Regions from separate parts of the Gordonia sp. GN26 genome, predicted to be linked through region 2. Evidence: predicted binding sites of a transcription regulator. Region 2 holds the regulator's gene; each other region holds the start of a gene.
What was found. Region 2 encodes LexA, which represses DNA repair genes until DNA is damaged. Its sites were predicted from a motif close to CGAACANNTGTTCG; they were not measured.

Region 1: a site for LexA is predicted at 2,734-2,747, ahead of cofD (2-phospho-L-lactate transferase). Genes of this name have one in related genera too.
Region 3: a site for LexA is predicted at 903-916, ahead of OK17_RS06455 (error-prone DNA polymerase). Genes of this name have one in related genera too.
Region 4: a site for LexA is predicted at 4,494-4,507, ahead of OK17_RS20585 (HNH endonuclease signature motif containing protein). Genes of this name have one in related genera too.

Annotation. Positions count from the first base shown of each region.
Region 1 is NZ_JSYC01000093.1:713-6,357, forward strand. It holds gene OK17_RS17525 (NUDIX hydrolase) at 1-70, opposite strand, end outside; gene OK17_RS17530 (coenzyme F420-0:L-glutamate ligase) at 67-1,416, opposite strand; gene cofD (2-phospho-L-lactate transferase) at 1,413-2,447, opposite strand; gene OK17_RS17540 (WhiB family transcriptional regulator) at 3,166-3,429, shown strand; gene OK17_RS17545 (metallopeptidase family protein) at 3,525-4,046, opposite strand; gene OK17_RS17550 (DUF3499 domain-containing protein) at 4,148-4,708, shown strand; gene OK17_RS17555 (hypothetical protein) at 4,879-5,645, shown strand, end outside.
Region 2 is NZ_JSYC01000007.1:58,217-63,861, reverse strand. It holds gene OK17_RS01755 (putative PEP-binding protein) at 1-1,063, shown strand, start outside; gene lexA (transcriptional repressor LexA) at 1,068-1,775, opposite strand; gene OK17_RS01745 (LysM peptidoglycan-binding domain-containing protein) at 2,015-2,551, shown strand; gene nrdR (transcriptional regulator NrdR) at 2,651-3,139, shown strand; gene hrpA (ATP-dependent RNA helicase HrpA) at 3,113-5,645, opposite strand, start outside.
Region 3 is NZ_JSYC01000017.1:73,138-78,782, reverse strand. It holds gene OK17_RS06460 (SDR family oxidoreductase) at 1-756, opposite strand, end outside; gene OK17_RS06455 (error-prone DNA polymerase) at 930-4,214, shown strand; gene OK17_RS06450 (DUF167 domain-containing protein) at 4,261-4,488, shown strand; gene OK17_RS06445 (tRNA (cytidine(34)-2'-O)-methyltransferase) at 4,485-4,949, opposite strand; gene OK17_RS06440 (serine/threonine dehydratase) at 5,005-5,645, opposite strand, start outside.
Region 4 is NZ_JSYC01000148.1:1,571-7,215, forward strand. It holds gene OK17_RS20555 (serine hydrolase domain-containing protein) at 1-258, shown strand, start outside; gene OK17_RS20560 (NADPH-dependent F420 reductase) at 268-1,026, opposite strand; gene OK17_RS20565 (hypothetical protein) at 1,058-2,179, opposite strand; gene OK17_RS20570 (sodium:solute symporter family protein) at 2,270-3,745, opposite strand; gene OK17_RS20575 (hypothetical protein) at 3,742-3,873, opposite strand; tRNA gene OK17_RS20580 (tRNA-Gly) at 4,305-4,378, opposite strand; gene OK17_RS20585 (HNH endonuclease signature motif containing protein) at 4,536-5,645, shown strand, end outside.

The sequences.
Region 1 (5,645 bases), on a different contig from region 2:
GTCCCGACTCGGGCGCCTGCCAGGCGGTCAATGCCTCGACGGCAGAGGCGTGCAGGGATTCCGCGCTCACAGTTCGATCACCCATTCGTCGGTCGGCGCCGCATCGCGCAGCGGGGCGGTTTCGAGGGGATGCCCGATGGCGACTGCGCCGAGCGGTTCCCACGACGCGTCCAATTCGAGGACACGGCGCACCGTCGGCGCGGCGAAGATCGTGGAGCCCACCCAGCAGCTGCCGATCTCGCGGACAGACAACGCGATCAACAGGCTCGCCACGGCACCGCCGGCGGCTACCGTGAACATGGTGTGCTCAGCCGCATTCCGGCGCTCGTCGGGGTACTCGTGTACGCCGTCGGGCACCAGGAACGGGATCACCAGTTCCGGTGCGTCGTACAGGATCTGGCCCCGACGGAGTCGCTTCTCGATCGATTCGGGTGTCTTGGAATCGGATTCGAGGTCGGCGCGCCAGTCGGCGGTCATCGCGTCGAGCAGCGCACTACGCCGCTCAGCCGAGCGCACCCACACGAACCGCACCGGATGGGTGTGATGCGGCGCGGGTGCGGTGAGGGCCTCGCCCAGAGCGGCGCGCATCAGTTCCGGGTCGACCGGCCGGTCGTCGAAGGCGCGTACGGAGCGACGGGTGCGGATGGCCTCGCGACGACCCAGCGCGATCGCCTCCTCGGTGCCCAGCCGGAACAGGTCCTCCTCGGCGGGCCGGATCAGATCGGCGGCGGTCGAACCGTCGTCGACGGGCGCGAACCCGCGCACGACGGCCACCGGAACGGCGGCGAGCTTGCCCTTGACCAGGTCGGCGGCCGCGGACAGTTCGTCGGCGACCGCGATGTCGGTCACCACCAACGGGTTCCCGTAGTCGTCGGTGCCACCGTCGTAGGGGTGGGTGACGGCGATGCCCGCCGATCCGATCGCGACATCGGTCTGTCCGGTGCGCCAGGCACGCCCCATCGTGTCGGTGATGATCACGGCGACCTCGTGACCGGCACGCTCGGCGATGGCGGCCCGCAGTCGTCTCGCGCTGCCGTCGGGATCCTCGGGGAGCAGCGCCAGCTGGTCGGATCGCACGTTGGAGCCGTCGATCCCGGCCGCGGCCTGGACCAGGCCCAGACGGTTCTCGGTGATCAGCGTGCGGTTCTTGCGGGCGAGGACCCGCACCGACTCGGCCTCGACGAGTTTGCGACGCAGCGCATCACGCTCATCGGGATCGGCCGGCGCGTCGACCATGCGACCCTCGGCCTTCGAGATGATCTTGCTGGTCACGACCAGTACATCACCGGACGCCAACCACGGTGCGGCGGCGAGGATCTCGGCGGCGACGTCGGATTCGGCAGTGAACTCGGGGAGGCCGGTGACCGGTCGGATCTCCAGGCCGTTCGGGGCGCGGTGATCGGCGAGCTCGCTCACTCGGTGCCCACGTTCTGTTCCGGCATGGCCACGTCGACGAGTGCGCAGGCGGCGCGGATCATCTGCGCGGTGGCCTGCGGGTCGGTCATCAACAACGGTGCGGAGCCGACGGCGATGCCGTCGACCTGTGCGCGGTCGCCCTCGGCGATCAGCCAGCCGTCGAGGATGCCGTTGCCGCTTCGGGCGCCGTAGTGGGCGGCGACCGCCTCGGCGGACGACTCGACGCCGATCACCGACAGGCACTCGTCGGCCATGCCGCGCAGCGGCCGGTTGTCGATGATCGGCGAGACGCCGACCACCGGGGCCTTGGTGGTGCGCAGGGCGCTGCGCATCCCGGGAACGCTGACGATCGCGCCGATGCTCACCACGGGGTTCGACGGTGCGAGCAGGATGACGTCGGCGTCGCTGATCGCGTCGAGGACCCCCGGTGCGGGGGTGGTGTCGTCCGAGCCCACCTGTGCGAAGCCGAAGGTCGGGACCTGGGCGCGGTGGCGAACCCACCATTCCTGGAAGTGGATGGCCACGCGCTCGCCCTCGTCGCCGTCCGGCTTGGAGATCACCACATGCGTCTCGTGTCGGTCGTCGGTCACCGGCAGCAGACGCACGCCCGGATTCCACCGGCGGGACAGGGCAGCGGTCACATCGGACAACCTGTACCCGGCGTCGAGCATCTGGGTACGGATCAAGTGGGTGGCGAGATCTCGGTCGCCGAGGCCGAACCAGTCCGGGTCGGCGCCGTAGGCGGCGAGTTCTTCTTTCGCATGCCAGGTTTCACCGCGCCGGCCCCACCCGCGGTCGGGGTCGATGCCGCCGCCGAGGGTGTACATGCACGTGTCGAGGTCGGGGCAGATGCGCACACCGTGCATCCACGCGTCGTCGCCGACGTTCACGATCGCGGTGATCTGATGTTCGCCGACGCCGAGCGTGGGGTCGTCGGGATGCGGCGGGAACGGGGTGGTGCCGAGCAGCTCGCGCAGTCCGAGGAGGAAACGCGCGCCCCCCACGCCGCCGACGAGTACGGTCACCTTCACAGCAGGTACTCCTTCACACCGCCACTCTAGTGGTCGGCCGCGAGGGCCCGTACGCCGCTGTCGCGCCCGTCCGGCGGGCGGGGAGGAGGGCTCGGGAGTGTGATCTTCACTTCGCCTTCGGGCCGTCGTCGTGTCGAGTCACAGATTTGACGGCACGCGATGGTAAAGGGAATTCTTCGATTCAACTTGACCGGGACCGCCCCCGGCGTGTCTAATCACATCAGTGTCATTCCGAGTTTGAGATCGAGAACATTCGAGGTCGAGAACCGCTGGCCTCCAAGGGATTCGATCATATGTTCGAACTCGGTGAGAGGGTCGGTGCCGGCAGTAAGGGGCCGTCGCTCGGGCGCTGTGTACAACGGATGCAGGGAGTCACTGCACCCCGAGTACAAGTGGTGTGGCAGCAGTGGTGGGTACGGCAGCACGTCGTGTTCGCAAAGGACAGTCAACGACCAACATCCCGAGCTAGGAGGCGCCGACGATGGCTTTGGACAATCCGATCGGCAATCCGCTTGAACCACATATTCGCCCGCAATTCATCGCAGAGTCGCACGTGATGACATCCGCCCCGGAAATCGACACCGCAGAGTTTCGCACCCTTGGGCCCGTTGACGATTCGATGATCGGTGGCACCGCGCGTGCGGCCGCGCTCGAATCCGCCGCCGATGCAACCGATCTCGTCGATTCCGACGCAGACGATGCCGCCGGCCGCCGTCATCTGGCCCTGGTGCCCAACGACTTCGACGACCTGTTCGACGCCGTCGAGGAGCAGTGGCAGGATCGCGCTCTGTGCGCGCAGACCGATCCGGAGGCGTTCTTCCCGGAAAAGGGTGGATCGACGCGTGAGGCCAAGCGAATCTGCCAGGGCTGCGAGGTCAAGGCAGAGTGCCTGGAGTACGCGCTCCACAACGACGAACGCTTCGGCATCTGGGGCGGTCTGTCGGAGCGTGAGCGCCGTCGCCTGAAGCGCGGCATCATCTGAGGGGTCGCCGGAACGGCGTCATCCGAACAATCGAATTACCCAGCGAGAGCTGGACGCTCGGCGCTCAGGTGTCGAACGCGATCATCGACCGCGGATCACTCAGGTCCGCGGTCGATCGTGTCTTCGTCGACGCCCAGGTGGGTCGCGACCTGCTGGACGAGGACCTCGTGGACGAGCTCGAGGAGGTCCGTGCCCTTCTTGGCCCGTGACTCCAGCGGCCGGCGGAACAGGATGATCTGAGCCCGTGTCGGCACCCCGTGGACGTCCATTCCCGCGGGGATCAACCGGGCGAGCGGTACCGCGCCGTCGGCGGTCACCTCGTCGGGCCACTCGACGGTCTCGGGATCGCGGGGGAGCAGTCGCGGGATCTCGTCGACGGCGATGTCGAGTCCGGCCAGCTGGTCGTGCCACTGGGCGTCGATCTCGGCGAAGGCCTCGAGCGCGACGGCGTCGAACTCGTCGGAGCGGGTGTTGTAGGCGGGCACGTTCTGCGGCAGCAGCGGTGAACGCAGGCCGCGGCCACGCCGGTCTCGGTACCGTCCGACCCGGCGTCGGCCACGACGGATTCCCGGCTGGCCGATCGAGCCGCGCGGCGTCGGCTTCGGGTGGATGCGCATGGCGCGATTCTATGAGGTCGCGATGGCCCCTGTCGCCCCGCCTGCCCCCGTCTGAGCGTGTCGAGTCTGTGGTTGCGGACCGTGGGGGCTAATCTCGTCACGTGAAGCTTCCCCGTCTGTGCTGCCGACCCGGCTGCGCCCGATCCGCGGTGGCTACCCTGACCTTCGTCTACGCCGAATCGACTGCGGTGATCGGTCCGCTGGCGACCTCGCAGGAGCCGCATTCCTGGGATCTGTGCGACGACCACGCCCGACGGATCACCGTCCCGCGGGGCTGGGAGATGCTGCGCAGCGAGCGGGGATTCTCGGTGCCCGCCGAGGATCACGAGCTGACCGCCCTCGCCGAGGCCGTCCGCGAGGCCGGCGCCGTCGCCGGTGGTGGACGCCCGGGTTTCGTCGACAGCGGGCCCCGCGGCCGTAACTCCGACCGGACGCCGGCCGACTCTCTCGATGCCTTCGACTCGCGAGCTCTCGACGAGGCGCGTGCGGCCGACGCGGCGTACGAAGCCGCCCTCGCCGACCGCCGCAGCGGCCGCCATCGCGCGGGCCCTGTCGACTCGCCGTCACAGCCGTCGGCAACCCCGGGTGTGCCCCGCCACCAGACGCGACCCCGGCCGGGTCGCCGCGGTCATCTGCGGGTCCTCCCGGATCCGGTCGACTGACCGGAGACCACCACGCGGGGGGCGTGGAACCCGTTGTCGCCGTCGGAGGACGCGAATCGTCGGACTCCGTGTACGCGGCCGGCCGTCCGCCTCGCCCCGATGCGGGGACCGAACGAGTGACTGTGTCGCGTACCCGGGCGTGTGTCCCCGCGGCTGGCTACGCTGGTTCCATGCGTACCGGTACCCCCGACCTCGACGATGCCGAGGAGTTGATCTCCGCGGACGTCGACGGTCTGTTGCGGGCAGTCGCGCTCGCCGGCGCGCAGGTTCGTGCCACCGCCGAGGCCGTCCGCGAGGGCGTACTGGCCCCGCTCGCCGACCTGCGACCCCGCAGCGTCGTGATCGTCCACGGCTCCAGCGAGGTCTCGCACCGCGCGGCCGAGCTGGGGGTCGCCGCCCTCGCCGCACGTGTCGACGTCCCGCTCGTGACGGGTCCCGTCCTGCCGGGGTGGGTCGGTCCGCTCGACGTGGTGGTAGTGGCCGGCGAGGATGCGGGCGACATGGCTCTGGCCGATGCGGCCGCGCGGGCGCTGCGTCGTCGGGCCGAGGTGGTCGTGGCCGCGCCCAACGCCGGTCCCCTCCGAGACGCGCTGGGTGGCAACGGGCTCGACCTCTCGCCGAGGTTCGACGTCGAGCCGCGTTTCCGGTTCGTCGGTTTCGTCGCCGCGCTCCTCGCGGTGTTCGGTGGCCTCACCCAGGTCCGGGTGACCGGCCCGGTGCCCGCACTCGACGACCTGGCCGATGCGCTCGACGCCGAGGCCTCGGGCTCGCACCCGTCGCGGGAGACCTTCCACAACCGGGCCAAGTCGCTGGCCGTCCGCGTGCAGGGCCGTCCCTCCGTCTGGACATCGGATTCACCGGCGGGTTCGGTACTGGCCGTGCATGCCGTGACGAGTCTTCTCGCATTCGCCGGGATCGTCGGCGCCGTCGCCGAACT
Region 2 (5,645 bases):
CGTCGCGGTGCCCGGCCTCGACGAGATCGATTCGGGCACGGTGATACTCGTGGACGGGACGACCGGTGAGGTCGTCGTGGAACCCGACGACGCCGCTGCGCGCGCCCGCGTCGACGAGCACACGCGTCAGGCGGCTCTGGTTGCGGACTGGTCGGGTCCGGGACGCACCGCCGACGGTGTCGAGGTGGCGATCCTGGCCAACGTCGCCGACGGGTCGTCGGCCCGCGCGGCCACCGACCATGCGGTGGAGGGTGTCGGACTGTTCCGCACCGAACTGGCCTTCCTCGAACGCGCCGACGAACCGACGGTGGAGGAGCAGGCGGACATCTACCGCGAGGTGCTCGACGCATTCGGCGGCCGCAAGGTCGTCATCCGCACCCTCGACGCCGGCTCGGACAAACCACTGCGCTTCGTGAACCAGCCCGAAGAGGCCAACCCGGCGCTCGGCGTTCGCGGCGACCGGATCGCCCTGGCGCACCCCGAGATCCGCGCCCACCAGCTCGACGCCATCGCGCGCGCCGCCGAGGGCTCCGAGACGAGCCCCTGGGTCATGGCGCCGATGATCGCCTCACCGGCCGAGGCGGCGGCCTTCGCCGCGCAGGTGCGCGAACGGGGACTGACCCCCGGGGTCATGATCGAGGTCCCCGCCGCCGCGATCCTCGCGCCGGCGATCCTGGCCGAGGTCGACTTCGTCTCGATCGGCACCAATGACCTCACGCAGTACACGATGGCCGCCGACCGGATGTCGGCCGACCTCGCATCCCTGACCGATCCGTGGCAGCCGGCCGTTCTGCACCTCATCGCGACGGTTGCGCGGGCCGGACGGGATCGGGGGAAACCGGTGGGCGTGTGCGGCGAGGCGGCGGCGGACCCGATCCTCGCCTGTGTGCTCGTCGGACTCGGGGTGACCTCGTTGTCGAGTGCTCCGGTGGCGGCCGCTGCGGTCGGTGCCCGGCTCGCCGACGTCACGCGAGCAACCTGCGAAAACGCAGCGGCAGCCGCGCTCGCCACCACCGATCCGGCTGCGGCTCGCGCGGCTGCCGCCGCGGTTCTCGAGAGCTGAGGGGTCAGATTCGCCGCATCACGGTGACGACCTTGCCGAGGATGACGGCCTCGTCGCCCGGGATCGGGTCGAACAGCTCGTTGTGCGGCATCAGCCAGACATGACCCTTCTGGCGTTTGAAGGTCTTGACCGTGGCCTCGCCGTCGATCATCGCGGCGACGATGTCACCGTTGTCGGCCACGTTCTGCTGGCGGACGACCACCCAGTCGCCGTCGCAGATCGCAGCGTCGATCATCGACTCGCCGACGACCTTCAGCAGGAACAGCGAACCCTCGCCGACGAGCTCGCGGGGGAGCGGGAAGACGTCCTCGACGGCTTCTTCCGCGAGGATCGGACCACCTGCGGCGATCCGGCCGAGCACCGGCACGAAGGTGGGCTCGGGCAGTGCGCCTCCGGTCGGTGACGTGGGCGTCGGCGGTTCGCTCGGCGCGATGTTGACCGCACGCGGACGATTGGCGTCCCGCTTGAGCAGGCCCTTGCGTTCGAGTGTCCGCAACTGATGGGCGACCGAGGAGGTCGAGGTGAGACCCACCTCGTCACCGATCTCGCGGATGCTCGGCGGGTAACCGCGTTCGCGCACGGATTTGCGGATCACCTCGAGGACTCCGCGCTGCCGCGGCGTCAGCGAGGCCTCGGCCGCTGCCATGTCTGCCGGGGTGACGGGCTCGTCGGCGCCCCGCGCTCCGGTGCGCTTACCGCCGTCATCGCTCATGATCGGGCTTCCTCTCGATTCCGAACGTGCTGGTAGATCGCTTGTCTGCCGACGACCCTAGCCCAGAATGCCGACCGCATCAAACATTTGTTCGACGTGTCGCGAGACAATTGTCGGAGTGCCGTGCTACAAATTCGAACATCAGTTCATCGAACAGGTGATCGACACTCGAACAGTTCGAACGCCGACGACGCAGTCGGACGCACGGACAGAGTTCGACCGGAAACACGGAGGGCACCATGCGCACCGCCACTCTCATCGACCCCGTCCGCTCCACCGATCCGGTCCGCGGTGACGTCCTGGAACGTCCGCGCCCGATGCGCCGCGGCGACGGCCGCCGTCCCGCCGACGGCCGCCCGGTGCCGGAGTCGGCGGTTCTGGTCCGTCGGGTCGCCTCCACCCAGTGCGCCTCGCCGGTCGGCCTGCGCGGTCGGGGACCCGTCGTCCCGGCCCAGCATGCCGCGCAGCCCGCCCCCTCGGCGGTCATCCGCCGGCGCCGGCGCGCGGCGACGGCAATCCTCGCCGGCGTCGGACTCGCGCTGGCGGTGTGGGTCATCGCGGTCGTCGGGCAGAACTACGCCGCGACGGTCACGCCTTCCTCGGTCGGCACCGAGGTCGTCCACGTGCGCTCGGGCGACTCGCTGAGCACCATCGCATCACGCGTCGCCCCGGAGATGCCCCGCGAGGCGGTCGTCGACGAGATCATCCAGCTGAACGACCTCCCGTCCAGCGGCCTGCGCGTCGGCCAGCCCCTCCTCGCCCCCCGGTATCACTGAGCGCGGGCGGTATCCTCGATGTCACAGGGACCGGCCGACTACCGGCCTGGCATGCGGCCCGGCTGCATCAGAGTGTCCCGTGACCTGCGTGAGGATACGATGCGCTGCCCCTTCTGCAAGAACGACGACACCAAGGTCATCGACTCGCGTGTCGCTGATGAGGGGCAGGCCATCCGGCGCCGCCGCTCCTGCGTGGAGTGTGGGCGACGCTTCTCGACCGTGGAGAGCGCAGTGCTCGCGGTGGTCAAACGCAACGGGGTCACCGAACCGTTCAGTCGCGAGAAGGTGATGCGGGGCGTCCGGCGCGCATGCCAGGGACGCCACGTCGCCGAGGACGCGCTGGCACAGCTCGCCCAGCAGGTCGAGGACACGGTACGTGCCAGCGGATCGGCCGAGATCCCCAGCAACGAGGTCGGACTCGCGATCCTCAAGCCGCTGCGTGACCTCGACGAGGTCGCCTACCTGCGCTTCGCGTCGGTGTATCGCTCGTTCGACTCCGTCGAGGACTTCCAGCGCGAGATCGACGACCTGCGCTCGGCGTCGTCCGATTCCGGCAAGGCCTCAGCCGAGTCGGTCAAGAGTTCGTAGGACCCGCTTCTCCGACACCGGGTAGGCGGTGCCGAGTCGCTCGGCGAACAATCCCACCCGCAGCTCCTCGACGAGCCACTGCGCCTCGTCGTTGACGACCGCCTTTCGGTGCTCGGGCACCTGCGTCAGTCGCTGGGCCCACCGCTCGGTCACCCGGTCGACGACGGCCACTCCGGCCTGGTCCCGGGCCGCGGAGGCCGGCAGTGCCGTCAACCGGGCTTCGGCCGCCGCGAGATAGCGCGGCACGTTCTCCAGATGTCGTCGCGCGGTGGCGGCGATGAAGCCGTCGAAGACGAGATTGTCGAGCTGTTCGGCGACGTCGTCGGCTGCGAGTGAACCGGCATGACGGTCGATCGCGGCGCGTACCGGCGCCACCCACCCGAGGGATTCGACAGCGAGAGAGAAATACTCCGGCGCCGATTCGGAGATCCGCGGCCGCAGTTTCTCCGTGAGCGCGCGGAACGCCTCGGGTGAGCGCACCGCGGACAGCGTGCCGGCGTCGAGGCCCGCGACGACATCGCGGATGGCGCGGCGTGTGCAGTCGGCCAGCAGCGCATCGAGATCCGGGTAGGGACTCTGACTCAACGCGAGTCGGCCCGCCGCCCCGAGTGAACCGGCGACCCGTCGGTGCAGCGGCGGGATCGCGAGGTCGAGCAGTGCGACGATCCCTCTCTCCGCCAACCGATCACGGGTCTGCTCCGAGGCTGCGTCGATCACGACCACCCCGCGGGTCCGCCCGGCATCGTCGGTGATCGCGTCGATCGTCGGGTAGCGGGTGAGGCGCTGTCCGGCGATGTCGACGGTCCGCTGGGCGGCGAGCGTGCCGATGCCCTCGTCGGTCCAGGTGCGGTACAGGGTGCGCTTCACCGTCTTCGTCGCGGCGGGGGTGCCCGCACGCTGGAGTTCGGCGATGGAATCGGCACGCGCGGTGATCTTTCCGGCGTCGTCGACCACCGCGAAGTGCATCCTGAGGTGGGCCGGAACCCGGTCGACGTCGAAATCGGCTGCGGTGACCGTCATCTGCGTGATCGTGGTGAGCTCGCGTGCGAGCCCGACCGTGAGCGGTTCGCTCCGGGGTGTGAGGCGCGCCAGGGCCAGCTCGGCGAAACGCTGTGCCGGGGACATCGACTTGCGCAGCTGCTTGGGCAGCGACTTCACCAGTGCGGTGGCCAGTTCCGTCCGCATGCCGGGCACCGACCAGTCGAAACCCGCCGAGCGCACATGGGGGAGCAGAGCGCGCGGGATGATCACGGTGACACCGTCATCGGGTGCGCCGGGTTCGAACCGGTAGCGGAGTTCGAATCGTGTGTCGCCCTGTTGCCAGGCACCCGGGTAGTCGGTGGGCGCGGCCTCGGTGCTCGCCGCGACGTCCTCGGGCTTCAGATCGAGCAGAGCCGCGTCAGAACGTCGGGCCTTCTTCCACCACGTGTCGAAGTGCCGTGCGGAGGTGACCTCGGGGCCGACGCGCTTGTCGTAGAACTCGAAGAGCTGATCCTCGGTGATCACCAACCCGCGCGTGCGCATGCGGTTCTCGACGTCGGAGGCCGCTTCGAGCAGGGCGCGGTTGCGTTCGAAGAACGGGTGCTGGGTACGCCAGTCGCCCTCGACGAGGGCATGGCGGATGAACAGTTCGCGGGAGACGACCGGGTCGATGGGGCCGTAGTCGACGCGACGTTGCGCGACGAGTGTGACGCCGTACAGCGTGACCCGTTCGTAGGCCATCGCGGCACCGCGCTTCGACGACCAGTGCGGCTCGCTGTACGTGCGTTTGACCAGATCGCCGGCCAGCTTCTCCGCCCACAACGGATCGATGCCGGCGACCGTGTGCGCGAACAGGCGAGAGGTTTCGAGGACCTCGGCGGCCATGATGAACGACGGCGGCTTCTTGGCGAGCGGGGACGCCGGGAAGATCATCAGGGTCGTGTTGCGGGCCCCGGTGAACTCGCGGCCCTCGGTGTTGCGCGCGGCGATGTTGGACAGCAGACCCGAGAGGATGGCGCGGTGGACCGCGTCGGCGTCGACCTCGGGGAGGTCGGAACCGGCCGGACTCACCGGCCAGTCGAGGTCCTTGACGATCTCGGTGAGCTGGCGATGCAGGTCGCGCCATTCCCGGATGCGCAGGAAGTGCAGGAACTCCCGTTCGCACATCCGCCGGAACTTGCTGCTGGACAACTCCTTCCGCTGCTCCTCGAGGTAGCGCCACAGCTCGACGTAGGCCAGGAAGTCCGACTGCGGCACGACGAAGCGACGGTGGGAGGCGTCGGCGGCCTCGCGATGCTCGGCCGGACGTTCGCGGGGATCGGGCAGCGACATCGCGGAGGCGATGACCAACAGGTGGTCGAGACAGCCGAGTTCGCGGCCGGCGATGAGCATCCGGGCGATCCGCGGATCGACGGGGATACGGGACATCGAGCGGCCGACGGGGGTGAGGCGCGGCGGACCGCCCTCACGGCTCACCGTGATCGCACCGAGCTCGGCCAGCACGCCCATGCCGTCGCGGATGGCG
Region 3 (5,645 bases), on a different contig from region 2:
CGAACGCCGGTCGCCGAGGTGGAACACCAGCCCGCTGCGTTCGGGGTCCACGGCGATGAGTGCGACCATCGCGGCGGCGACGAAGTCGACGGGCACCATGTTGAGTTTGCCGAGGTCGGGCATCGGCAACCGCAGCCTCGACGGCAGGTGGCCGAGCGCGGCGAGGTGGCCGAAGAAGTAGTAGGGACCGTCGATCTTGTCCATCTCGCCGGTTCGCGAGTCGCCGACCACGATCGAGGGCCGGTAGACCCGCCACCGCAGGCCCTCGCGTTCGCGGACGACCCGCTCCGCCTCGAACTTGGTCCGGTGGTACGCCGTCGGAAAGCCCTGGCCGACCTCGAAATCGGTTTCGGTGAACCGGCCGCGGTGATCGCCGGCGACGGCGACCGAGGACACGTGGTGGAACAGGGCGTCGTGGGCGATGGCGAAGTCGGCGACGCGAGAGGTGCCGATGACGTTGGCCGCGCGCTGTGACTCGGCGTCGGCGGCCATGTCGTAGATCGCGGCGAGGTGGACCACGTGGTCGAATTCCGGCAGGTCATGCGCGTCGAGGCCGAGGCCCGGGCTGGTCAGGTCCCCGACGACCGGGGTCACCCGGCCGGTGGCACCGAGCTCGTCGAGCAGGGCGTCGAACGCCGATCGGGAGGATTCGCGCACCAGGGCGTGGATGGTCGCGCCAGGGTCGACGGTCAGAAGTCGATCGATGACGCGTCGGCCGATGAATCCGCTGCCTCCGGTGATGAAGTAGCTGGTCATGTAGGGATCCCATCATGTGAGCGGGCGTGAGGCCCGCTTGATGTCCTCGTCCCCCCGGATGGGAGATGGAATCTGTCTGGTACTCAGAGTTGCACTTACCTGGCCTGAGCGCAATGACTTCCGGGTGTGGAATCGAGATGTTCATTCGAAAATATGTTCGATAGACTGTTCGGGTGGGCTGGGATCAGGGACCACCGACATGGTCGGAGATGGAGCGGGTGCTCTCCGGTCGCGCGCCCGACGGCGGGCGTCCGGGCACCGCCTTCGGTCCCGACGACAGCGACCACGCGATGTTCCCGGGCGACGGCGGCGACAGCCCGGCCTGGTCGCGCAAACGCGGCGCCTACCAGGCGGAGGACATCGCGCGTGGCTCGTCGTCGGTGGCCTATGCCGAGCTCCACGCCCACAGCTCGTACAGCTTCCTCGACGGCGCGTCGATGCCGGAGGAACTGGTAGAGGAGGCCGAACGCCTCGGACTCCAGGCGCTGGCCGTCACCGATCACGACGGCTTCTACGGCATCGTCCGGTTCGCGGAGGCCGCCCGCGAGTTCGCGATGCCGACGGTCTTCGGTGCCGAGCTGTCGCTGGAACCCGACATCGCCCGGACCGGTCTCAACGATCCGCCGGGAGAGCATCTGCTGGTCCTCGCCCGCGACGGAGAGGGTTACCGGCGGTTGTCGCGGACCATCGCCGAGGCGCACATGGTGGCGGGTGAGAAGGGGTTGCTGCGCTACGACCGCGACGCCCTGGCCGGTGCGGGCGACGGGCACTGGCTGGTCCTCACCGGTTGCCGGAAGGGCGCGGTCCGGCGTGCGCTGGACCGCGGCGGCGTCCCGGCCGCGGAGATCGCGCTGCGGGAGATGATCGAGACCTACGGCCACGGCAACGTCGTCCTCGAACTCACCGCCCAGGGCATGCCCGACGACGACGAACGCAATGGTGTGCTCGCCGGTCTCGCCGCCCGCGTCGGAGTGCCGACGGTTGCGACCACGGGTGCGCACTTCGCCGCACCCCGACGCCGCCGGCTGGCGATGGCGATGGCGGCGGTACGGGCACGCACCGACATCGAGACCATCGCCGGATGGATGCCGGGTGTCGCCGGCGCACACCTGCGCAGCGGTGACGAGATGGCCCGGCTGATGCCCGCGCACCTCGACGCGATCGACAACGCGGTCGGCATCGCCGCCGACTGCGCCTTCGAGCTCGGTCTGATCGCACCGGAGTTGCCGCCGTTCGACGTGCCGGAGGGTTACACCGAGGCCAGCTGGCTGCGCGAACTCACCATGACCCGCGCCCGGCGTCGATACGGCACACCCGTCGAACATCCGCAGGCCTACCGGCAGATCGAACACGAACTCGCCATCATCGAAACCCTCACGTTCCCCGGCTATTTCCTCGTCGTCGCCGACATCGTCGACTTCTGCAAGGCCAACGACATCCTGTGTCAGGGCCGGGGGAGTGCCGCCAACTCGGCGGTCTGTTACGCGTTGGGGATCACCAACGTCGACCCGGTCGCCAACAAGCTGCTGTTCGAGCGGTTCCTCGCCCCAGAGCGCGACGGGCCACCCGACATCGACATCGACATCGAGTCCGACCGTCGTGAGGAGGCCATCCAGTACGTCTACCGCCGGTATGGCCGGGATCGCAGCGCCCAGGTGGCCAACGTCATCACCTATCGCGGCCGCTCGGCGATCCGGGACATGGCGCGGGCGCTGGGGTATGCACCCGGGCAGCAGGACGCCTGGGCCAAGTCCCCGGACACCGCGCCTTCCGACGTGACCGATCTGGCCGGTGAGATCCTGGGCATGCCACGGCATCTGGGCATCCACTCCGGGGGCATGGTGATCTGTGACCGGCCCATCGCCGACGTCTGCCCCACGGAGTGGGCACGGATGGAGAACCGCAGCGTGCTGCAGTGGGACAAGGACGACTGCGCGGCCATCGGGCTGGTCAAGTTCGACATGCTCGGTCTCGGGATGCTCTCGGCGCTGCACTACGCGATCGATCTGGTCGCCGAGCACAAGGGCATCGAGGTCGATCTCGCCACCCTCGACCTCGCCGAACCGGCGGTCTACGAGATGCTGTGCCGCGCCGACTCGGTCGGCGTGTTCCAGGTGGAGTCCCGCGCCCAGATGGCGACCCTGCCGCGGCTGAAACCGCGTTGTTTCTACGACCTGGTCGTCGAGGTGGCGCTGATCCGTCCCGGTCCCATCCAGGGTGGTTCGGTGCATCCCTTCATCAAGCGACGCAACGGAGACGAGCCGGTCACCGTCGAACACCCGTCGATGCACAAGGCCCTCGAACGGACGCTGGGGGTGCCACTGTTCCAGGAACAGTTGATGCAGCTGGCCGTCGACGTCGCGGGCTTCGACGCCTCCGAGGCCGACCAGCTGCGTCGGGCGATGGGCTCCAAGCGGTCGCCGGAGAAGATGGAACGCCTGCGCAAACGCTTCTATGCCGGGATGGAAGAGCTCCACGGCATCACCGGGGACGCCGCCGACCGTATCTTCGAGAAGATGGCCGCCTTCGCCAACTTCGGCTTCCCGGAGAGCCATTCGCAGAGTTTCGCCTCGCTGGTCTTCTACTCGTCGTGGTTCAAGCTGCATCACCCGGCCGCGTTCTGCGCGGCGCTGCTACGGGCTCAGCCGATGGGTTTCTACTCGCCGCAGACGCTGGTCGCCGACGCCCGCCGGCACGGGGTGGCGGTCCATCGCCCCGACATCAACGCCTCCCTCGCGCACGCAACCCTGGAGAACGAGGGCCTCGACGTGCGTCTGGGGCTCGACGAGGTGCGCGGGGTCGGGGAGGAGGTGGCCCAGCGGATCGTCGACCGGCGCGCCGACGGACCGTACACCGACATCACCGACGTCTCCCGCCGGGCAGCGTTGAGCGCCAAGGAACTCGAGGGTCTCGCCGGGGCAGGGGCCTTCGACGGTTTCGGTCTCAGCAGGCGCCAGGCGCTCTGGGAGGCCGGGGCGGCCGCGACCGTTCGCGACGACCAGCTGGAACTCCGCTCGTCGGGTGCCACGCCGACGCTGCCCGGGCTGTCCGACATCGAACTGGCGGCCACCGACGCCTGGGCCACCGGCATCACCCCGAAGTCGTATCCGACGCAATTCCTGCGCCCTCGGCTCGACGCGATGGGGGTGGTGGCCGCGGACCGGTTGCTGTCGGTGCCCGACGGCGCGCGCGTACTGATCGGCGGGGCGGTGACACACCGCCAACGACCTGCGACGGCGTCAGGGGTGACCTTCATCAACCTCGAGGACGAGACCGGGATGGTCAACGTGGTGTGTTCCGTCGGCCTGTGGGCGCGGTACTGTGTACTGGCACAGACCGCACCGGCGTTGCTGGTGCGCGGTCGGGTACAGAATGCTGAAGGCGCCGTGACCGTTGTCGCAGATCGTTTGCAGCGCATGGATCTTCGGGTGGGAACCAGATCCAGGGACTGGCAGTGACCCGTCGGGGTCTGCCGGAGTGACAAACTACGAATCGGGGAAATCGATGTCGCAGCAGGTCGTGGTGACCGTCAAGCCGAAGAGCAGCAAGGGTCCGCTGGTGGAGGCCGGACCCGACGGAGCCCTCACCATCTACGTTCGCGAACCCGCCACCGAGGGTCGTGCCAACAAGGCGGTCGCCGAGCTGCTCGCCTCACATCTCGGCGTACCCAAGAGCAAGGTCGCGCTCATCGGCGGGGCCACCGCCCGCACCAAGCGGTACCGCGTCGACTAGACGGCGCCGACGAAGCCGTTCTGCCGCCACGCCTCGTAGACGACGATGCTCGCCGCGTTGGCGAGGTTGTGGGATCGACGGCCGGCGAGCATCGGGATGCGCACCCGGTCGGTGACCTCGGGTTCGGCGAGCACTTCGTCGGGCAGACCGGTGGGTTCCGGACCGAACAGCAGCACGTCGCCGGGCCGGTAGTCGACGTCGGTGTGGTAGCGCTCCGCGTGTGCGGTGAACGCGAACACCCGCTCGGGCTTCAGTGTGGTCCACGCCGTCACCAGGTTGGGATGCACGGTCACGGTGGCCATCTCGTGATAGTCCAACCCCGCCCGCTTGACCTGGGCGTCGGACATCGAGAACCCCAACGGTTCGATGAGGTGCAGTTCGCACCCGGTGTTGGCGGCCAGCCGGATCGCGTTTCCGGTGTTCGGCGGGATGCAGGGTTGATAGAACATGATCCGGAACATGATGTGCTCAGCGTAGTCGCCGGGCTCGGCGCCGATGACAGCGCGCGGAACTCCGCTACAGGTCGAAGCCGGTGTTCGCCCCGCACAGCACGATGCACAGCGTCGAATCCGGTTCCGGGCGAACCGCTCCGGTGGTCACCGCGGCGACGGCGGCGGCGGTGCCGTGTTCGACGAGGATGCGGTGAGAGTCCCACAGCATCCGCCGTGCGTCGATGAGCTGGGCGTCGGTCACCAGCACGCTGTCGACGTCGGGGCGCTGCGCGGCGGTCTCCCAGCAGATGTCGCCGACGCGGGTGGCGCCGAGGGAATCGGCGGCGACGCTCTCGAGTTCGACCGGGACCGGTGATCCCGCCGCCCGTGCCTGGTGGAGACAGGACGCCCCGAGGGGTTCGACACCCACGAGGCGGTCACCGGGACGCAGGGTCGCCGCGAGACCGGCCAGCAGGCCGCCACCGCCGACGCAGACCACGGTGGTAAGCGGATCGGGGACGTCCTCGGTCATCTCGAGACCGATCGTGCCCGCGCCCGCGACGATGTCGGGCAGATCGTATGCGTGCAGTGGGAGCGCACCGGTGGTTGCGGCGAGTTCGCCTGCGGCGTCGGCGGCGTCCTGATAGCGCAGTCCGACGAGATGGACCTGCGCGCCCAGGGTGCGCAACGTCTGGACCTTGACCTCGGGTGCGGTCTCGGGGATCA
Region 4 (5,645 bases), on a different contig from region 2:
GTGCTGCCCCTGGAACAGTTACGTCAGATGCTCGACGGCGTCGACATGGGGAACGACGACGGCATGTCCTACGGTCTCGGGGTCGGGTACACCGAGTTGCCCTGCGGCGCGCGGTTCGTCGGACACACCGGCAATGTGGTCGGCTTCACCACGATCACCGGTGCGACGTCCGACGGGCGCGCCGTGACCATCTCGCACACGGGTGAGTCAGCCGAACTCGAGATCGGTCCGGCGCTCACCCGTGCATTGTGCGATTGACCTACGTGCTCAGGCTGCGCGCCACTCCGGGGTGCGTTCCGGTGAGGCTTCCTTGAGCGCCGTGAGCGTGTCGTCGACGCCGAAGTCCTTGCCGTAGACGGGCGTTCCCGGCTGCTGACGCCACGACTCGGCGAGCGGTCCGGCGTCGACCGGGTCGAAACCGAGCTCGTCGACGATGGCGAACACGATCGTCTTGCCGTCCGGATCGTCGCCCGCGATCGGCAGTGCGATCCGACCCTCGGCGCCGTCCGGGAGACCCTTCTTGAGCAGGTGCTTCCAGTAGATCCCGTTGAACACCTTGTACACGGGCACACCGAGCTGCTCGGACACCCACACGCTCTCGGGAGTGCCGTTCTCGATGGCCTCGATCTTCCCGTCGCGCTGCTGCGGGTAGTAGTTGTTGGTCTCGATGACCGGTGCGCCCGGTTTGCGGGCGTCGAGGATGCCCGGGGCCAGGTCAGGTGTGTTCTTCTGCGGAATGGACACGATGACGAGATCGGCGTCCTCGGCTGCGTCCTTCGCCCACACGGCTGTAGCACCGGTTTCCTCGGCCAGGTCAGCAAGTGTCTCGGGCGCGCGCGAATTCGACACGCGGACCTCATGTCCCAGCTCGGTGAGTCGACGAGTCAGCGTTCCGCCGATGAATCCTGCTCCGATGATCCCGATCTTCATGCTGTACCTCTTCCGAAGATGTCGTTGACTCTTCGCGCAACGGTCGCCGGGGTGGGTGCATTCCCCGGGCCGGGGTTTGTGTGATCCGGGGATCAACAGGGGTGACGCAGTGTGTACGCCGAACGGGTCAGCGTCGGAGGGCGTCGACCAGCCTGCGCCACCCTGGGCGTCGGCCGAACTCTGCGAGTAGTTCTTCGGCGATGTCCGGCAGAACCAGTTCGTCGGGGATCAGCAGCACGTCGGTCGCGGTGCGTGGTGACACCTGCAGCGCGGTGCCCACTCGTTTCACTCGGTGGATCGACGTCCGGTCGATGGTCCGGTCATACGCGCCGAGACGCAGACGAATCCTGTCGGGTCCGTACTCGGCGGAGATCGTCGTTCCCGGTGCCACCGTCCGACGAAACCACCACCGACCGGCGAACGGTGTGAAGAACAGAACCGCCAGCAACACCAGCGCCGCCGCCAGAATGACCGCCACGACGTAGGCGCCGAAGTAGAGCAGGGCGACCAGCGGTACCAGCACGGCGGCGAAGGTCGCGGGGACAACAGGCCCTCTGCGTAGAGACCGTTGCAACCGGTCGGGGAGTCCGTCGTCGGCGACGCAGCTGATGTGCACGGTGCCGCCGTCGCGAACCACTGTGCGGTGCGCCGAGTATGAGATCGAGGACGGCGGCGGGGCGGTCGTGCGACGTCGGCCGAGGAGCGGCGGCCGTGGATCGAATCGGGCGAGCAGATGGTCGCGGACCTCGAGCGGCACCAGTTCGTTCGGGATGATCAACGTGGTGCCCATCCCTGCGATAGTCGTTGTCGCGGTACGTGTTCGGTGCTTGACCCACCGGACGCCCGATGCCGGCAGGGTCGACCGCGCGCCGACCCATCCGAACGAGATCTCGTGCGGTCCGAACTCGGCGGACACCTGTGTCCCCTCGGGGATCTTGAGTGCCCATTCGCGAGGTCCCGTCTGGTAGAGCAGCACCCAGGTGAGCACCGCCAGCATGACGAGGCCACCGACCACTCCGAGTAGCACGTAGGCGAGGACGACGGTAGCCGGCTCGTCGATCTCGCCGACGACCAGCGAGACTCCCGGAACGATGCACAGCGCCGGGATCAGCACGACCCACACGAGCCGTTGGTTCAGGTAATGCGTGCGGCCGATCCGGTCGGTCATCGCGCGGTCGGCGACGGCTTCCGTCCGGATCGTCGAACCGTCCCGGGAGAAGCTGCCGTATGAGGATGTTCCGCTCGGCATCTCACGATTGTGGACGGCGGGGTGAGCACATGACACAGCCGGGCTGCCGTGTCGCATTCTCTGCGAGACGACAGCCCGGCCGCGGGTCGATCACACCGTCGGAACGGCGACCGGTTGTTCCACCTCATCGGACTCATCGGACTGCGGCGTCGTCGACTCCGCCCGTCGGCCGTCCCACCACGATCCGACGATCATCGCGATGATCGCGCACACCACCGTGGGAACGATGCCGTGGAGCTCGATGACGCCCTGCTTGCGCAGGACCTCGAACACGATCAGCACGATGACGCCGACAACCATCGACGCCACGGCGCCGGTCTTCGACGCCCCCGGCCAGAGCAGGCCGATGAACAGCGGGACGAACAGTCCGGCGGCGAGCAGCGAAACGGCGTAGGACGCAAATGTGAGGATCAGCGGTAGCGGACTGAACGACATGTAGGTGGCCGTCGCCACCGCGAGTGCGCCGATCACGCCGGTCGAGATCCGGGCGAGCTTCAGTGCTTTCGCGTCGTCGTCGATCTTCCGCAGGGTGCACAGGATGTCGCGTCCGAAGTACACGCCCATCACGTGGAGCAGCGAGTCGGTCGTCGACATCACCGCGGAGATCAGACCGGTGAGCGCCAGTGCGGCAATCAGTGTGCCGCCGTGCGTCAGCAGGAATGACGGCAGTGCCGAGTCGCCGGTCATGGTCGGGTCGATGATGGCGATACCGATGCCGATGACCAGGATGGGCGCGTTCACCAGCCAGAAGGAGATGGCCGAACCCCAGCCGAGCACGAGTCGAGTGGTTCGGACGTCCGGGCAGGACAGGATGCGCTGCAGGTAATTCGGCATGCAGGCGACTCCGAGTCCCCACGAGAGGCCCCAGCCGAAGGCGAGCATCGCGCTCGGCACCGGGCCGCCGAGGAACTGCGACAGGCCGGGCCCGTCGCTCCAGCTCAGTCCGTCGCTGCCGACCTTGGTGATGACCAGGACGAGGGCGAGCAGGACTGCCGCCACGAGCACCACCAGCTGGAAGGCGTCGGTACGGGCGACGGCCTGCATACCGCCGGTGAGGGTGTAGAGCACGAAGATGGTGCCGACCACCAGGATCACGGCCCAGACCTTGAAACCGATCGTCGTGGAGAGCAGGATGCCGACCGCGAAGAGCTGGGCGATCAGGTACACGAAATAGGCGATGACGATGGTGCCGGCCGAGGTGACGCGAACCGTCTTGTCCCCGTACCGCTTTCCCAGCAACTCGGGAACACTCTCCGACGTGCGACCGGCCCGGTGGACCCGACTGGACAGGAGCACGAGGAACAACAATCCGCAGCCGAGGCCGACGAACGTGTACGGGACCAACGCGAGTCCCATGCCATTCGCCGAGCCGACCAGACCGATCACGGTCAGGGCGGAGACGTAAGTGGCGGTGAAAGTCATCGTGCCCAGGACCGGACCCATGTTCCGGCCGGCGACGCTGTAGTCCGACGACGTGCTGATCTTCTTGTTGCTACGTATTCCGACGACGAGGATCAGGACGAAGTAGACCGCGATCAGAATGGTGAAGACTGTCTGCAAACTCACTGGTCGGCGCCTTTCGACTTGACCCGGTCACGCCAGTTGAGGATGAGCGCTGCCGCCAGGGGCGCACCGCCGCCGAGCACCATGACGGCGATCGAGGCGGCAACGGCAGGAACGGACACTGAATCCATCCGGTGGCCTTCTTCCTAGATATTGAGATGATTGTGTACACCGAGGGCTGGTTGTACGACGGTCTCCTGCGCTCGACGTTGAGCGGGGTGAACGCTAAGTCCCTGATGGAGAACCTGATTACGAGTTCGTGAGGGTATCTTCGTCATGTAACGGCCGTGTGACACGCAACACTCTCACGTCGAACACGCTAGCCGGTTGTATACATCTCCGCAACGGGTAGAGATCGATTCGCAGGGTTGTCCAGGGCCTACCAGGGGGAATCGTCGCCGGCGGACCGGCTTTGGCCCGCAGGATCTGCCGAGCCGGACGGGGAAGTGTCGAGTCTGCATGCAGGATGACGTCGGACACCGAAGGGGACCTGAAATGTCATGCGCGCCAGATTGGTTGCTCGCGATATGCGCGGCGCCGTCCGAAGGCGCACCGGTACGTGTGGAGCCGATGACGGGAATCGAACCCGCGTATTCAGCTTGGGAAGCTGATGTTCTGCCATTGAACTACATCGGCGTGCGAGCGCTGGGCTCGCGACCGAAAGCCTAGCAAACCGGGGTCGGGGTCTTCGCGAGCGGCGCGAAAATTCTTCGCAGAACGGGTTGCGCACCTGCGGGGACGCACGTAGACTCGAACATAGTTTCGAGTTAGCCATGATGACGGGGGTTTGATCATGGCTTTCGGCGAGCCATCTGCACCACAACCACTTCTTCTCGACCAGTACGAGCGTCTGCACGCGCTGCTGGACGAGATCAGCGAGACGGCGTCCACCGCCTGTTCCGATACTGGCCTGCTCAAGGTCGCGATCGAGCATGAGCGCGCCGAGCGTCGCATGCTGTCACTCTTCGCTGACCACATGGTCGCCATCGACGAGCGCTCCGCTTACCGCAAGGCGGGCTGTCAGACGGTCACCAACTTCGTCACAAGCGTGCTCAACCGCAGGGGCGAGGCCAACCGACTCCTCAACCGTGTGTGGGCGATCGGCAGGTTCCCCGACATGCAAGGTGAAGTTCTTGAGCCGAGGTTTCCGGAAACCGCGAAAGGCGTTGCCGACGGCGGTATCTCGGGCAGAAACGTCGATGTCATCGTCGAGGTGATGCGTAAGATCCCGGCCGGCGTCGACACTGCAGACCGCGAAGCCGCGGAGGCGACGCTCGCCCATTACGCCCGCGAGTACGACCCGGCCTCGCTCCGCGAACTCGGCGCACGCATCCTCGCCCACCTCGACCCGGACGGCACTCTCACCGACGACCGAGACCGTGCACGCATGAGGGGCATGCGGCTCGGGCCGCAGGACGCACAATTGATGTCCAAACTGACGGCGACGCTCGACCCCAAGACGCGGGCCATGCTCGACGTCGTGCTGGCGGTGTGGGCAGCGCCCGGCATGAACAACCCCGACGATCCGTCGTCACCCATCGGAGATCCGGCAGAGGCCGACCCCGAAGCCCTCGCGGCGGCGGCCGAGCGTGACGACCGCTCGACCGAGAAACGCAACCACGACGCGTTCAGCGCACTGCTGCGCTGCGTCCTCGACGGCGGCGCCCTCGGCGGTTCTCACCACGGACTGCCACCGCACGTCATCGTCACTATCACCGAGTCGGCGCTCCGAGAGCGTGCCGGAGCTCCCGCGCGCACCGCAACAGGCGCACTGCTCCCGATCAAAGACGCCGTCGAGCTCGCCGCCGAGGCGCAGCAGCACCTGGAGGTCTTTCGAGACCACACCGCCGAGGTCCTCTACCTCGGGCGCTCGAAGCGTCTGGCATCCCGACCGCAGCGGATC